Regions from separate parts of the Lactococcus sp. SK2-659 genome, predicted to be linked through region 1. Evidence: riboswitches for the same ligand, from Rfam matches in the RefSeq annotation. Region 1 holds a riboswitch; the other holds the start of a gene.
The links. A riboswitch is a leader RNA that binds a small molecule or an ion and turns the genes downstream of it on or off. The one in region 1 is predicted to bind fluoride.
Positions count from the first base shown of each region.

Region 2: linked by a shared signal. The riboswitch ahead of LDP15_RS04235 (voltage-gated chloride channel family protein) and the one ahead of eno (phosphopyruvate hydratase) in region 1 are both predicted to bind fluoride.

Region 1 covers NZ_JAIWQZ020000002.1:351,137-359,388, forward strand. Annotated here, with positions in the region: gene LDP15_RS08900 (LysM peptidoglycan-binding domain-containing protein) at 1-371, opposite strand, end outside; gene nrdD (anaerobic ribonucleoside-triphosphate reductase) at 715-2,958, shown strand; gene nrdG (anaerobic ribonucleoside-triphosphate reductase activating protein) at 2,955-3,560, shown strand; gene LDP15_RS08915 (DUF2325 domain-containing protein) at 3,669-4,175, opposite strand; fluoride riboswitch at 4,315-4,387, shown strand; gene eno (phosphopyruvate hydratase) at 4,466-5,734, shown strand; tRNA gene LDP15_RS08925 (tRNA-Ser) at 5,802-5,889, opposite strand; gene LDP15_RS08930 (energy-coupling factor ABC transporter ATP-binding protein) at 6,033-6,866, shown strand; gene LDP15_RS08935 (GNAT family N-acetyltransferase) at 6,910-7,398, shown strand; gene LDP15_RS08940 (energy-coupling factor ABC transporter ATP-binding protein) at 7,395-8,252, shown strand, end outside.
Region 2 covers NZ_JAIWQZ020000001.1:911,089-919,340, reverse strand. Annotated here, with positions in the region: gene LDP15_RS04265 (VanZ family protein) at 1-62, shown strand, start outside; gene LDP15_RS04260 (DUF475 domain-containing protein) at 110-1,129, shown strand; gene LDP15_RS04255 (bifunctional metallophosphatase/5'-nucleotidase) at 1,244-1,990, shown strand; gene glyQ (glycine--tRNA ligase subunit alpha) at 2,276-3,229, shown strand; gene glyS (glycine--tRNA ligase subunit beta) at 3,229-5,250, shown strand; gene LDP15_RS04240 (DUF896 domain-containing protein) at 5,361-5,603, shown strand; fluoride riboswitch at 5,647-5,721, shown strand; gene LDP15_RS04235 (voltage-gated chloride channel family protein) at 5,813-7,024, shown strand; gene LDP15_RS04230 (nicotinate-nucleotide adenylyltransferase) at 7,047-7,634, opposite strand; gene LDP15_RS04225 (nicotinate phosphoribosyltransferase) at 8,174-8,252, shown strand, end outside.

The DNA.
Region 1 (8,252 bases):
AAAACAACGCTTTTTCCTTGGTAAGTTCCTTGAATACCGAATAAATTATAATAGGGGGCACGAGAAAGTTGGCTTGAACCCCAGTTACTTTCCAAAATAGCTTGGGCAATCATAACTGAAGGATAAAGACCATTGCTATCGGCAACTGGTTTTGCTGATGCAGCAATACTTTCAATAAAAGCTTCTGTCGAATTTGTTGCAGCTTGAACCATTGGGCTTGTTTGTTGGAGCAAAAGCTCATGAGTGGTCGTCAAAGTTCCTGCAATGAGAACAGCGCCAGCAAATTTGGTCGCTGGTTTATAAAAAGCCAGTGGTTTTTTGGCTTTCTTTTTTAAATGTCTATTTTTAACTTTAATACGAGAAACTGGCATAAATAATTCCTTTCCTGAAAATACAGAATAAAATAAGTACTACCCTATTTTACCACGCTTAATGGAAGAAAAAGATGACAATTATGTGGCGGTTTGTAAACGTTTTTTATTTAATGTTTTATATTGGCTAGAAAATGTGAGGATTTAGAGAAAAAGTCTGATTTAAGACGCATTGATTACGTTTTGAATACAAGGAGATTATATTTTGCTTTGCGAAATTGAGAAAAGGGAATGAAAACAAGCAACACAAGATATTGTGTGTGTTTACATAATTTAACCTATATATTGTGTCATTTCCGAGAATTTGATAAAATAGATGATGTAATTGAAGAGGATGGTTAATATGAAAAGTGAAGTAAAATATCAAGATGTAACACTAGAAGAAATTAATGTGATAAAGCGTGACGGACGCTCAGTGAAATTTAACAGTGAGAAAATTTTTGATGCTTTGACTAAAGCGGCTAAAAAAGTCGAACTGACAGATATGTCGGTTCTTTCAGAACTTACTGACAGAGTAGTCAGTGAAATCTTTACTCGTTTTTCTGAAAATGTCAAAATTTATGAAATTCAATCGATTGTTGAGCAAGAACTCCTTGAGTCTGGTGAAACTCAATTGGCTGAAGAATATATCTCTTATCGTGCTAACCGTGATTTGGCCCGTACCAAAGCAACGGATATCAATTTCACGATTGAAAAATTAATTAATCGCGACCAAACTGTCGTTAATGAAAATGCCAATAAAGATTCTAACGTTTTCAATACTCAACGTGATTTGACAGCTGGTGCGGTTTCCAAAGCAATTGGATTGAAACTTCTTCCGCCACATGTGGCAAATGCTCACCAAAAAGGTGATATTCATTATCATGACCTTGATTATAGTCCATTTACTACAATGGCTAACTGTTGTTTGATTGACTTTAAAAATATGTTTGAAAATGGTTTTAAACTTGGAAATGCGCAAGTAGATTCGCCAAAATCAATTCAAACAGCAACTGCGCAAGCCAGTCAAATCATCGCTAATGTGGCTAGTTCACAATATGGTGGTTGTTCATTTGACCGTGCCGATGAAGTATTGGCGCCTTACGCGAAATTAAATTATAAAAAACATTTAAAAGATGCACAAAAATGGATTGATGGTGCTGAAAAACAAGAAGCTTATGCTCGTGAAAAAACAGCCAAAGATATCTATGATGCAATGCAATCTTTAGAATATGAAATTAATACTTTGTTTACTTCAAATGGTCAAACGCCTTTTGTAACGGTTGGTTTTGGTCTTGGAGACGATTGGTATGCGCGTGAAATCCAAAAAGCAATTTTGAAAGTACGGATTGGTGGTTTAGGTTCAGAACACCGTACTGCCATTTTCCCTAAATTAATTTTCACGCTCAAACGTGGGCTTAACCTTGAAGTAGGGACACCAAACTATGACATCAAAGAACTTGCGCTTGAATGTTCAACAAAACGGATGTACCCTGATATTTTGAGCTATGATAAAATTGTTGAATTAACAGGTTCATTTAAAGCTTCAATGGGTTGTCGTTCATTCTTGCAAGGCTGGAAAGATGAAAATGGGAATGACGTGACTGCTGGACGTAATAATCTTGGAGTTGTTACAGTTAACCTTCCACGTATTGCTCTTGAAGCCGCTGGAAATAAAGAAAAATTCTGGGAAATCTTCAATGAAAGAATTGAAATTGCTCATGATGCCCTTGCTTTTCGTGTTGAACGTGCTAAAGAAGCACAACCTAAAAATGCACCTATTCTCTTTATGAATGGTGCATTGGGACGTCTTGATGCCGAAGGTTCAGTTGATGAATTGTACAATAAAGAACGTGCAACTGTAAGTTTAGGTTACATTGGACTTTATGAAGTGGCGACTACTTTTTATGGCCCAACTTGGGAAAATAATCCTGAAGCTAAAGCTTTTACAATTGAAATTGTGAAACGAATGCATGAAGATTGTGAAGATTGGTCTAAAGCCTCTGGTTATCATTATTCTGTTTACTCAACACCGTCAGAAAGTTTAACTGACCGTTTCTGCCGAATGGATAAAGAAAAATTCGGTTCAGTTGCAGATATTACTGACAAAGATTACTATACTAATTCTTTCCACTATGATGTGCGTAAAAATCCAACTCCATTTGAAAAATTAGAGTTTGAAAAAGACTATCCTGTTTATGCCAATGGTGGATTCATTCATTACTGTGAATATCCTGTTCTTCAACAAAATCCGAAAGCTCTTGAAGCAGTCTGGGACTTTGCCTACGATCGCATTGGATATCTTGGAACAAATGCACCAATTGACCACTGCTATGCTTGTGGCTTTGAAGGAGATTTTGCGGCAACGGAACGTGGATTTAAATGTCCACAATGTGGCAATGATGATCCTAAAACCTGTGACGTTGTCAAAAGAACTTGTGGATATCTTGGAAATCCGCAAGCACGTCCAATGGTTCATGGTCGTCACAAAGAAATTTCATCACGTGTAAAACATATGAATGGTTCTGTCGGAGCCTTGAACGATGGAAATTTGATTGATTCAGTCGAAGTTGACGAAGCGAAATCAAAATATTTTGCGGAGAAATAAGTATGAACAATCCAAAACCAGGAGAATGGAGAGCTGATGAACTCTCACAAAATTATATTGCAGATTATAAACCCTTCAATTTCGTTGATGGTGAAGGGGTGCGCTGCTCACTTTATGTGAGCGGCTGTATGTTTCATTGCGAGGGCTGCTATAATCAAGCCACTTGGTCATTTCGTTATGGAACGCCCTATACCAAAGAGCTTGAAGATAAAATTATGGCTGATCTTTCTCAACCTTATGTCCAAGGATTGACGCTTCTTGGTGGGGAACCTTTCTTGAACACGACATTTTTGATTCCTTTGCTCAAACGGATTCGTCGTGAGTTACCGGATAAAGATATTTGGTCATGGACAGGTTATACATGGGAAGAGATGTTGCTTGAAACAGATGACAAATTAGAAATGCTTGATTTGTTAGATATTTTAGTTGACGGTCGTTTTGAATTATCAAAGAAAAACTTAATGCTCCAATTCCGTGGGTCATCAAATCAGCGGATTATCGATGTACCAAAATCTCGAAAACAAGGACAAGTTGTCATTTGGGAAAAACTCAATGATGGTGAAAAAACTTTTGAACAAATTCATAAAGAAAAATTAATTTAAAAGTTACTTATGGATATTCGAGCATATTCGTAAGCACTAAAGTGCCAACGGCTATCTTCTGACAGAAATTCTGTCACTAAAAATAAGCACTGACAAATGCATCAGCGCTTATTTTTTAAATAATTTTGTAAAATCTGGTTCGTCGTCAGTAATTTTGAAATCTTTTAGCGCCGATTTTAGAGGGAGATGTTTCTTTTTTCCTTTTAAATAATTTTGACTTTCTTTGCTTTGGGCACTTTCGGCTAAGGAATTTTGCTTTTGCAGAACTCTATTTTCATTTTTCCTTTTGCTTTTCTTATTTTGGTCGGTGCTTTCAAAAGATTCATCTGGAAAAGTTTGAGAAAGTTGCTTGATAATGGTTTCTAAACCAAAGTTACTACTAATCCAAAAGGGTGTATCGGTTGCTTTACAAGCTTCTTTAGCAAATTGAACTGAATGATGAGCCACATTGCGGTTTCTCATAATGACGAAATCAGCTTTGGCAACAAGTTGATCAATCTCAAATCGATTAGGCTTTTTCTTATCAAAGCCAAGAAAAGAAACGCCAACTTTTGCCAAGCCCTCTCTAAAATCATGCCAATATTTAACTTCACATAGAACAAGTAGTGTTTTCATGTCATTCCTTACTGATGGCTCTGTCTTTACTGACAGGAGCGAATTATAGTGATTATAACACAATTTTGCTTAATGATAAATGTATTTTTTAAATATAAGTTTCAAAAATTTGACCTCATAAAAATAAAGTGGTAAATTAATAGCAGATGGGTATGGTGCACACCCGAAACCGTTTCAAGAAATAGCTTGAATCTAATGGCGCCTACAAAGCAAAGTCTTTTTTTGCCTTGTAGTCTGCCATTTTTTCTTTGACTTACAAGGCATTAAAGGAAAAGAAAAGGAGATTTATTATGACAGTCACAATCGAAAACATCCACGCAAGAGAAATTTTTGATTCTAGAGGAAATCCAACCGTTGAGGTAGATGTTAGATTAACAGATGGAACACTAGGACGCGCAGCAGTACCCTCAGGAGCATCAACCGGAGACCGTGAAGCAGTTGAATTAAGAGATGGTGGAGACCGTCTTCAAGGGAAAGGCGTTTCTAAAGCCGTCGCAAATATCAATGGCGAAATTTATGAAGCCTTGAAAGGACAATCACCATTTAATCAAGCAAAATTAGATCATTTGATGATTGAGCTTGACGGGACAAAAAATAAATCTCGTTTAGGGGCTAATGCAATTTTAGGGGTTTCAATGGCCATTTCTCGCGCGGCAGCGAATAGTGAAAAAATTCCACTCTATCGCTATCTTGGTGGAGTTGATTTAGAACTTCCTCAACCATTTTTCAATGTCATTAATGGTGGAGTACATGCCGATTCAGGAATTGACGTTCAAGAATTTTTGATTACACCAGTCAAACGGGAAAGCTTTCGCAATGGTTTAGAAAAAATTGCAAATATCTACCATACTCTGAAGAAAATTTTAGCTGACAAAGGGCTAGAAACAGCCGTAGGTGATGAAGGTGGCTTTGCCCCTAAACTTGGTTCTACTGAAAATGCAATTGCTACACTTTATCAAGCAATTGAAAGTGCAGGATATGTTCCTGGTGAAGAAATTGCGATTGCCATTGACCCAGCTTCAAGTGAATTTTATGATGATAAAGAAAAAGTTTATCGTTTTGAAGGGCAAAAATTGACTTCTAAAGAACTATTGACTTACTATGAAAATTTAGTTGAAAAATATCCAGCACTTATTTCCATTGAAGATGGATTTTCTGAACATGACTGGGATGGCTTTGCAGCTCAAACGAAAGCTCAAGGTCAAAAAATTCAATTAGTGGGTGACGATATTTTTGTGACAAATCCCGAAATTTTCAAAGAAGGAATTAAAAAAGGCGTAGCAAATGCTATTTTGATTAAACTTAATCAAATCGGAACAGTAACTGAAGCGATTGAAGCAATTAGTTTAGCGAGAAAAGCAGGCTATAAGACAATGATTTCTCACCGTTCAGGTGAAACAGTTGATAGCTACATTGCCGATTTTGCGGTAGCCATGCATGCTGGCCAAATAAAAACAGGTTCAATGGCTCGAAGTGAACGGGTTGAAAAATATAATCAATTCTTGCGAATTGAAGAAGAATTAGGAAAAGATGTAGCTCTTGCTAGTTTTCCAGGATAGATAAAAATAAAAAAACATTAATTTTTATAATTAATGTTTTTTTATTTTTAAGAATGTGAATTTATAAAGGAGAAGAGGGGATTCGAACCCCCGATACGCTTGTGACGTATACACACTTTCCAGGCGTGCTCCTTCGGCCACTCGGACACTTCTCCGACTTCCTTAATATTATAACAAAATTTCTTCTTGTTTAGCAATAACTTTTAAATGTTTTGTTTTGGCGATAAAGAATGTCATTTTTAGTAGAAATATAAAACTAAATGCTTAAAAGTGTTTAAAATTTGGTATAATAAGGGCTATGAATAAAATTCTCGAAGTAGAAAATTTAGTTTTTAAATATGAAAAAGAAAGTGATGTAAATCAGCTTAATGGGGTTTCCTTTTCGATTACAAAAGGGGAATGGGTTTCGATTATTGGCCAAAATGGTTCTGGGAAATCGACGACTGCTCGACTGATTGACGGTCTTTTTGAAGAATTTGAAGGAAAAGTCAAAATTGATGGAGAGCTTTTGACTGCTGAAAATGTCTGGAATCTTCGTCGAAAGATTGGGATGGTTTTTCAAAATCCGGATAACCAATTTGTTGGGGCAACGGTTGAAGATGATGTCGCTTTTGGTATGGAAAATCAAGGAATTCCACGGGAAGAGATGATTAAACGAGTTGACGAAGCTTTGCTTGCTGTCAATATGCTTGATTTCAAAACCCGCGAACCCGCGAGACTTTCTGGTGGACAAAAACAAAGGGTAGCCGTGGCTGGAATTATTGCTTTGCGACCTGAAATCATTATTCTTGATGAATCAACCTCAATGCTTGACCCAACCGGGCGTCAAGAGATTATGCGCGTGATTCATGAAATTAAAGAGAAATATCAACTGACCGTTTTATCTATTACTCATGACCTTGATGAAGCAGCAAGCTCTGACCGAATTTTAGTGATGAAAGCAGGAAAAATAATTAAGGAAGCGGCACCGTCTGAACTCTTTGCAACGAGTGAGGATATGGTTGAAATTGGACTAGATGTTCCCTTCTCTTCAAATTTAATGAAAGACCTGCGAAAAAATGGCTTTGATTTACCAGAAAAGTATCTGTCAGAAGACGAATTGGTAGAGCTTTTGGCTGATAAGTTGCGCTAAATTTACTGACAGAATTTCTGTCAGTAATAAAGGAGATTTGATCATGGAAATTGAACTTGTAAAAGTGGAAAAAAGTCAATCAAACCATGTTTTGAAACTCTATCAGTTCATTTTTAGTCTCTATTTGAAAAAGTATCATGATGATGAGATTAACCCAGCAAACACTCCCATAACAAAAATTGAAAGATGGTTTGATAAAGAATTTATGAGCTTATTTTTTATTAAATTTGACGAAAAAATTGTAGGTATTGTTCGTCTAGCTCATGTGACTTGGGATTTTGAAGGTCAAGATAAAATTCATATCGGAGACTTTGGCATTTTACCAGATTATCAAAATCTAGGTTTGGGGCAAATGACCATAAAGAAACTTGAACAGATGTACCATCCTAAAGATGGGTGGGAACTATCAACTATTTTGCAAGAAGCAGGCAACATCCATTTTTATGAAAAACTTGGTTATCAAGCTACTGGGAGTTTGACACATATTAATGAAAAAATGGATATTATTGGATTTGAGAAAAAAGAAAAATGATTAAATTTGAAAAAGTAAATTATACTTATCAGCCCAACAGTCCCTTTGCCAGTCGTGCCCTTTTTGACATTGATTTAGAAGTCAAAAAAGGAAGTTATACGGCTTTGATTGGGCATACTGGTTCTGGTAAATCGACACTTTTGCAACATCTGAATGGATTGTTGCAGCCTACACAAGGGACGGTTAGAGTAGGTGATATTGTTGTCACTTCAACAAGTAAACAAAAAGAGATTAAACCTGTCCGCAAAAAAGTAGGTGTAGTCTTTCAATTTCCTGAAAGCCAACTTTTTGAAGAAACGGTTTTAAAAGATGTCGCTTTTGGACCACAAAACTTTGGAATTTCAAAAGAAGAAGCTGAGAAAATTGCTGCTGAGAAACTGGAAATGGTCGGCCTTTCAAAAGAATTTTGGGAAAAATCTCCTTTTGAACTTTCAGGAGGACAAATGCGTCGTGTGGCCATTGCTGGGATTCTCGCGATGGAACCAGAAGTTTTGGTACTTGATGAACCAACAGCGGGCCTTGACCCAAAAGCTAGAATTGAGATGATGAAACTTTTTGAGAGTATTCATCAGACGGGTCAAACCGTTGTTTTAGTCACTCATTTAATGGATGACGTGGCCGATTATGCTGACTATGTTTATCTTCTTGAAAAAGGACATATTATCAGCTGTGGTACTCCGTCAGATGTTTTTCAAGAAGTTGATTTTTTGAAAGCACATGAATTGGGAGTGCCAAAAGCGACTCATTTTGCTGACCAACTTCAAAAAACAGGGGCCTATACTTTTGAAAAATTGCCAATCACACGAGCTGAACTTGTTAATTTACTAACAAGTCTGTCAGTAAAATCAGGAGGT
Region 2 (8,252 bases), on a different contig from region 1:
TGCTCATTCTTACGATAATCTTTATCAGGGAAAGCATAGTTCTAGGCACAGTGAGAGTGTAAAAAGTATGTTAGAATAGATGAGAAGATTATTTTAGAAGAGGAGACCTATGAAAATATTCAGAGGCTCATTTATTGTTAGTTTAATTGCCCTAATTATCGCATTTGTTTATGCCGGGTGGAATGGACTTTTTATTACGCTTATTCTTGCTGTTCTAGAAATTTCCTTATCTATGGATAACGCTATTGTGAATGCACGTATTCTCGAACGAATGAGTTCTGCATGGCAAAAAGCTTTCTTAACCTTAGGAGTTTTGATTGCGGTTCTTGGAATGCGTTTGATTTTTCCACTCTTGATTGTTGGAGTGTCAGCCCAAATTGACCCTATCGGTGCTTTAAAATTAGCTTTAGAAAAAGGAAATCCCAATACAGTAGGAACCTATGGTTATATTTTGCACCATGCTCATCCACAAATCGCAGCTTTCGGTGGAATGTTTCTATTGATGCTAGCCTTAGGATTTTTCTTTGATGAACGGGCACATACTTGGCTTAAAATACCAGAGAAAATCCTTCAAAGAATTGGAAATTTTCCGGCAGCAAATGCAATTATTTCGATTATTTTGCTTTTAATCACATCGGAATTTATTGCTAAAGATGCTCACGCTGTTTTATTTGCTGGAATTTTAGGAATCCTAACTTTCATGCTTGTTGACGGTTTTGGAGAAACGATGAGTCATAGCAAAGCTGCAAACACAACAAGTAGTGTGGTTGCGACTGGTAAGGCTGGACTTGCTTTATTCTTATATTTGGAAGTAATAGATGCTTCATTTAGTTTTGATGGGGTAATAGGTGCCTTTGCAATTACAGCAGACCCGATTATTATTCTTTTAGGATTAGGTGTGATTGGAGCGATGTTTGTAAGAAGTCTTACGCTTTATCTTGTTCAAAAAGGAACATTGAATGACCTTGTATATCTTGAACACGGAGCACATTGGGCCATTCTCACGCTTGCATTTTTAATTTTAGCAAGTATCAAATGGGAGATTGGTGAGGTTGTTACAGGACTTCTAGGAGCTGTATTCATTATTCTTTCCTTTATTTCGAGTGTGATTTATAATCGAAATCATTAAAAAGATGACGCAAGTCATCTTTTTATTTTTAGAAAAAAGTTTAAAACACAATATATTGTGCTTTTTGTGATAAAATATAGATATTAAATACTATATATAGGTTTGGTTGTGATAATGAAACTTAGCATTTTACATATAAATAATACTCATCTCACCCTTGATAAGGATTTTTCTTTAATTAATAAAATCAAAGAAAAGAATAAAAAAAGAGTCATAGAAACTTTAGTTTTAGGAGATGGAAATAGCATTTTTAATAACATTGAGCACAAAAATGATGAGCAAGACCTCCTGAATACCTTTCCTTTTGATGCGACGACATTGGGAAGTCATCAATTTGATGAGGGTTCAAAAGGAATAGTGGAAAATCTAAATAAAATAAATTTTCCAATCTTAGCCGCTAATGTTAATTTTGAAAATGATAAACTTTTAAATCCTTTAGTAAAAGAAGGAAAATTTATTCCTTATCTCCTAAAAAATACAACATCAGGTAAGAAAATAGGAATATTTGGTTTGACAACAATGGATATTGTTTATCGCTCACATCCGAGTGCGGAGACTATCTTTTCTAACCCTTTTGATAAGGCAGATTTCATAGTTAAAAGATTAAAGAATCTTGGAGTTGATGTTATTATTTTATTAAGTCAACTTGGAGAAGAAATGAACCAAATGTTAGCTCAAGAATTTTTAGAAATTGATATTATTATCGATAAACCCGTAGGGACATCAGGAAAAAAAGTTGAAAAATGTGGAAATACACTCATTATTCAATCTGAAACTGATAACTATTCTCTTATAGAATCTGAAATCAATATTGATGATGAAGGCAATTTACTTTTTATTCAAGAAAATAATTATGTTTGAATATGATAGATAAAACCAGAAAATTGATACCAAATAAGACAGAACTAAGGTCATCAGTTTATTTTGCCTTGACAAAACGGGAAAATAGAGCTAGAATTTATAGGTAGCGACTCGAAGATAGTGAAAGTTCGAGAACAATAATGGCTTAACTTAAAACTGTAATGAACACAAATAAAGTAAAAAATAAAGGTGGAACCGTGCATTTGCACCCTTTGTCTCTTTTCGGATTTTTTCGAGGATTGATGAGTGTGTGAATTGCGGTTTTTTGAATTTCGGAGGAAAATAATGGCAAATAAAAAACTAGCATTTCAAGATATTATCTTGACCCTACAAGGCTTTTGGTCTAAACAAGGGGCAAACTTGATGCAAGCTTATGATAATGAAGTAGGAGCAGGAACAATGAGCCCTTACACTTTCTTGCGTTCAAACGGACCTGAACCTTGGGGAGCCGCCTATGTGCAACCTTCACGTCGTCCTGCTGACGGTCGTTATGGTGAAAACCCAAATCGGTTGTTCCAACACCACCAATTCCAAGTTGTATTAAAACCATCTCCAAAAAATATCCAAGAACTTTATCTTCAAAGTTTAGCTGAACTTGGAATTGATGCTTTAGAACATGACATTCGCTTTGTTGAAGATAACTGGGAAAATCCTTCAATGGGATGTGCCGGTATTGGATGGGAAGTTTGGATTGATGGGCAAGAATGTACTCAATTTACTTATTTCCAACAAGTTGGAGGAATAGAAGTTGATTCCGTAACTTCAGAAATCACTTATGGTTTGGAACGTATTGCGACAGTTATTCAAGAGGTTGATTCTGTTTATGACCTTGAATGGGGGAATGGCGTAGCTTACGGAGATATTTTCAAAGAACCTGAATACGAACATTCTAAATTTGCCTTTGAAGAATCAAACCAAGAGCTTTTACTTAAACTTTTTGGAGAATATGAACAAGAAGCGCTTGATTTATTAGATAAAGGCTTGGTTCACCCAGCTTATGATTATATTTTGAAATCTTCACATACCTTCAATTTACTTGATGCACGTGGAGCAGTTTCTGTAACTGAGCGTGCAGGCTATATGCATCGCGTTCGTACAATGGCACGTAAGGTAGCAAAAACTTTCATTGAAGAACGTGCAAAACTTGGTTTCCCGCTCTTAAAAGATGAAGCGTTGCGTGAAAAATACCTTGGTAAAAAAGGAAAATATACTAAGATTGTAGAAGGAGAAGAAAAATAATGACAAATTACTTACTTGAAATTGGTTTGGAAGAAATTCCAGCACATTTGGTGACTCCTTCAATCAATCAATTAGCCGAAAGAATGGAAACTTTTCTTAAAGAAAATCGTTTAGAATTTGATAAAATTATTAAATTTTCAACTCCACGTCGTTTAGCAATTATTGTTGAAGGTTTGGCAGAAGCGTCAGAAGCGATTGATGAAGAAGTTAAAGGTCCATCTGCTAAAATTGCTAAAGATGCGCAAGGGAATTGGTCAAAAGCGATTCAAGGTTTCTCAAGAGGACAAGGAGCTACTCCAGATGATTTAATCCTTAAGGGTGATTATTATTATGCTAAAAAACATATTGACGGAGTAAAAGCAGAAGAAATTCTGTCTAAAGTTGGCGATGAAGTCATCGCAAAAATGACATTCTCAACTTATATGAAATGGGGAAATAATGATTTTCTCTTTGTTCGTCCAATTCAATGGATTGTTTCACTTCTAGAAGATAAAGTTGTTGCTTTTGATTTATTGGACGTAACAGCAAATCGTTTTTCACGGGGCCATCGTTTCTTGGCAAATGTTGAGGTTGAACTCAAAAATGCAAATGATTATGCTAGCAAAATGCCAGAAAACTTTGTTTTAGTTGATGCTGAACATCGTAAAGCAGAAATTTCAGCTCAAATTTTGGCTCTTGCGTCTGAAAATAAATGGCAAGTTACTTTGCATAAAGATTTATTAGAAGAAGTAAATAATATTGTTGAATATCCAACTGCCTTTGTTGGTTCATTTGATCCTAAATATCTTTCTGTTCCAGCAGAAGTTTTAGTGACATCAATGCGTGATAATCAACGTTATTTTGAAGTTTATAACCAAGAAGGTCAACTCGCACCAAACTTTATCTCTGTCCGTAATGGGAACGCTGAAAATATTGAAAATGTCGTGCTCGGAAATGAAAAAGTTTTGGTTGCTCGTCTTGAAGATGCAGAGTTTTTCTGGAAAGAAGACCAAAAACTTAAAATTGAAGATTTGGTCGCTAAACTTGCTAAAGTAACTTTCCATGCTAAAATTGGTTCAATTACTGAACACATGGCGCGAACAAAAGAAATAGCCGCTAAGTTAGCTGATATTGCTGGTTTGACAGATGAAGAAAAAAGAGACGTTGCCCGTAGTGCTGAAATTTATAAATTTGACCTTTTGACAGGAATGGTTGGAGAATTTGATGAATTACAAGGGGTAATGGGTGAAAAATATGCGCTTTTAGCTGGTGAAAATGCAAATGTTTCTGCAGCAATTCGTGAACATTATATGCCAACTTCAGCCGAGGGAGAATTGCCTGAAACAAAAGTTGGTTCTGTGCTTGCAGCAGCTGACAAAATTGATTCAGTCCTTTCTTTCTTTAATGTTGGTTTAATTCCTTCTGGTTCAAATGACCCTTACGCCCTACGTCGAGCAGTACAAGGCTTGATTCGTATTATTGAAAAAATGAATTGGCATTTCGATTTATCTTTATTTATTGACCAATTTGAAGGTGAAAATCATCTTGAAATTTTGGATTTTGTCAAAGCACGTATTCAAAAACTCTTGCTTGAAAAACTCGATCGTCATGATATTGTTGAAGCGGCAATTAATAGTTCAAGCTTTGATATTACAAACATGATGGAATCGGCTTTTGTCATTGATGGGCACAAACTTCACGAACCTTTTAAACCAGCAATTGAAAATGTTTCACGTTCAATTAATTTGGTTAAAAAAGCAAAAGATATTAAAGAAATAAATCCAACACTTTTTGAAGAAGATGCAGAAGAAGCACTTTATAATGTTGTTATTTCTCTTCAAAATCAATGGACTTATATGCCTGGTGAAGAAAAATTCAGAGCAATTGTTCATTCACTTGCACCTGCAATTGAAACTTTCTTTGAGAGTGTAATGGTTATGGCTGAAGATTTAGCAGTTCGTGATAATCGTATTGCGTTGTTGTCAGAAGTTGTTGCATTAACAAGCGTTATGGCTGATTTTTCTTTGATTAATACAAAATAAAATTGATAAATTTACTGACAGAAAGTTTATTTATGACTCTAAAAAGCTGTCAGTAAAATTTGAGTTCTGTCAGTAATTTTAAAAATATTCACGAAGAAAGGAACTAAGAAATGGCAATTACAAATGAACAAGTAGAACGTATTAATGAATTAGCGCGTAAGAAAAAAGCAGAAGGATTATCAGAAGCTGAGCTTGAAGAACAAGCCCTTTTACGTCGTGCTTACCTCGATAGTGTTAAAGCAAATTTCCGCTCACAAGTTGAAACCATCAAAGTTATTGATGAAAAAACAGGAGAAGATGTTACTCCGGATAAACTTAAAGAAATTCAACGTAAGAATGGGATGCGCGACTGAGCTTTTTCTTGTAAATATTTCATAAAATGTTAAAATAAATATTAATAATGATGGGTATGGTGCACACCCGAAACCGCTTTAAGAATAAAATCTTAAAACTAATGGCGCCTACAAACAAAAGGCTATCTCCAAGTAGTCTTGTTTGTAGCGCCTTTTGTTTTGTAAAATATTATAAAGTGAGTTAAACTCACAAACAAGGAGTTTCAAAAATGAATTTTTTTAAAGTAGGAATTTCAAGAAGCGCAATTTTATATGTCTTCTTAGCTGTAATTATTGGGGGCTTAATTGGTATTGTTGATGCTATATTTGGTCGAGGGCTTATCTATATTACTGAATTTAGAGATAGTCATGCCCTATATTTAATTCCATTTTTAACCTTAGCCGGTCTCTTAATCGTTTATATTTATAAGAATTTTGGTAAAGACAGCCAAAAAGGAATGGGCCTAATTTTTGAAGCGGGGAATCATGGGCGAGAAGATATTCCAAAACGTCTTGTTCCGCTGATTGTTTTCTCGACTTGGCTTTCTCATTTGTTTGGTGCCAGTGTTGGTCGTGAAGGAGTTGCAGTTCAAATTGGTGGTGTGATTGGACATGCGATTGGTAAAAAACTCTCAGCAAAAGAAGCTAAAAAAATACTTTTGATTACTGGTATGGCTGCTGGTTTTGCAGGGCTCTTTCAAACGCCAATCGCGGCAACTTTCTTTGCTATTGAAATTTTAATGTTGGGTAAAATTGAGTATAGAGCTTTAATCCCAGCTTTGGTTGGTTCATATGTTGCAAGTTGGACTTCAAGCAGTTTGGGATTAGAAAAATTTTCTTTCGCAATCAATACTAACATTCATATTGACCCTTTGGTTCTATTAAAATTGGCTGTCATTGCCGTTTGTTTTGGACTTGTAGGAAGATTTTTTGCGGAATCTTTAGCTTTTATGAAAGCAACCGTCGCTAAAAGAATTGTTAATCCTTATTATAGAATTATTTTGATGGGAATTGTCATCTCAATTGGTTTACTTGTTATTCATTTGGACCGTTATGCTGGTCTTGGGACAAATTTGATTTCTTTAAGTTTTAACGGTGGACATATCAATGGATATGATTGGATATTAAAATTAATCTTTACGGTTTTATCTATTTCTGCTGGATTCCAAGGTGGGGAAGTCACACCACTCTTTGCTATTGGCTCAACATTGGGTGCAGCTTTGGCTATGCTCTTTGGTTTACCTGTCGAATTTGTGGCTGCTGCGGGTTATGTTTCAATTTTTTCAGCCGCAACAAACTCTTATTTTGGCCCAATTTTTATTGCTGCGGAGGTCTTTGGCTTTGGTTCGGTTCAATATATCCTACCAATTATGACAATTGCCTACGTTTTGAATGGAAATTCATCCATTTATGCGCAAGAAGTTCTAAATTTGGAAGTTTAAACAAAAAGATGACCTCTCTGGGTCATCTTTTTTTATATAATTTTTCAGTTTTAATGTAATCAATAACGTTTTGAGGTAAGAAGTAAGTGGGTTCAATATTTTTGGCAAACATTTCCCTTAGCATTGTACTAGAAATTGGTAACAAGGGAGCATCAAGCCAAGTAACAGGATAAGGACTTTTGGAGATTGTATCCGTTCTTCTTAAGGCAATGAATGTCACAAGTTTTAGGAGTTCATCAATTTTGTACCATTTGGGAAGATATTCCACCATGTCGCTACCAATAATGAAATAATAATCGGTATCAGGATTAGCTTCAGTCAGGAGTTTGAGCGTGTCATAACTGTAAGATTTTCCTCCACGTTCAATTTCAATCAACTCAAGACCGAGTCTAGGATTTTCTTTGATTGCTAACTCAAGCATTTTAACTCGATGTTTTGCAGAAATGGTTTCTTTTTCATCGACATGAGGTGGAATATTTTCAGGCATTAGTAATACTTTATCCAAATTCATTTGTTGGGCAACTTGGTCAGCCATCATTAAATGAGCATGATGAATTGGATTAAAATTTCCTCCTAATAGACCTACTTTTTTTCTGTTCCCTTTATTCATAAGGGGGCTTTCTCCTTAATTTTTGAAATTATTTAATCTACCAATATTTTGAATCAGTCAATTTATATTGTACCATAGCTCATCGCAATCTATAAGACTAAAGAAAAACTCCTCAAGGGAGTTCTTTAATTTAAGATTCGATTTGGACAATGTATCTACTGTTAATATAATGCTCGGTGTTATCCTCATCAATTACAAGGCAATTTCCGTTGCTGTAACCTTTCTTGAAATGTAAGGCAGAGACGACACTTCCGTCTATTAAGTGGATTCTTACACTATCATTTTGTTTAAGTAGTTTCTTTAGATAACTAATCATAATCCTCTCCTTTCTCCATTACTTCTATTGTAGTACAAAAAACATAAGTGGAGCAAAAAATTGACTAGTTTTACATAAAATACATGGCGAAATTTAAATTATAATTTATTGTATAATTATAAAGGGTTCCCAGTACAAATTTAGGGCAAAATTTGATAAAATAAAGATTAGAATTGCGTTAAAATCGGTATGATTAGCGGAAGTGAATATGGGAGAAAAAATTATGCCACATCTATATCAAGACGACAGTCTTACATTACATACGGACTTATATCAAATTAATATGATGCAAACTTACTTTG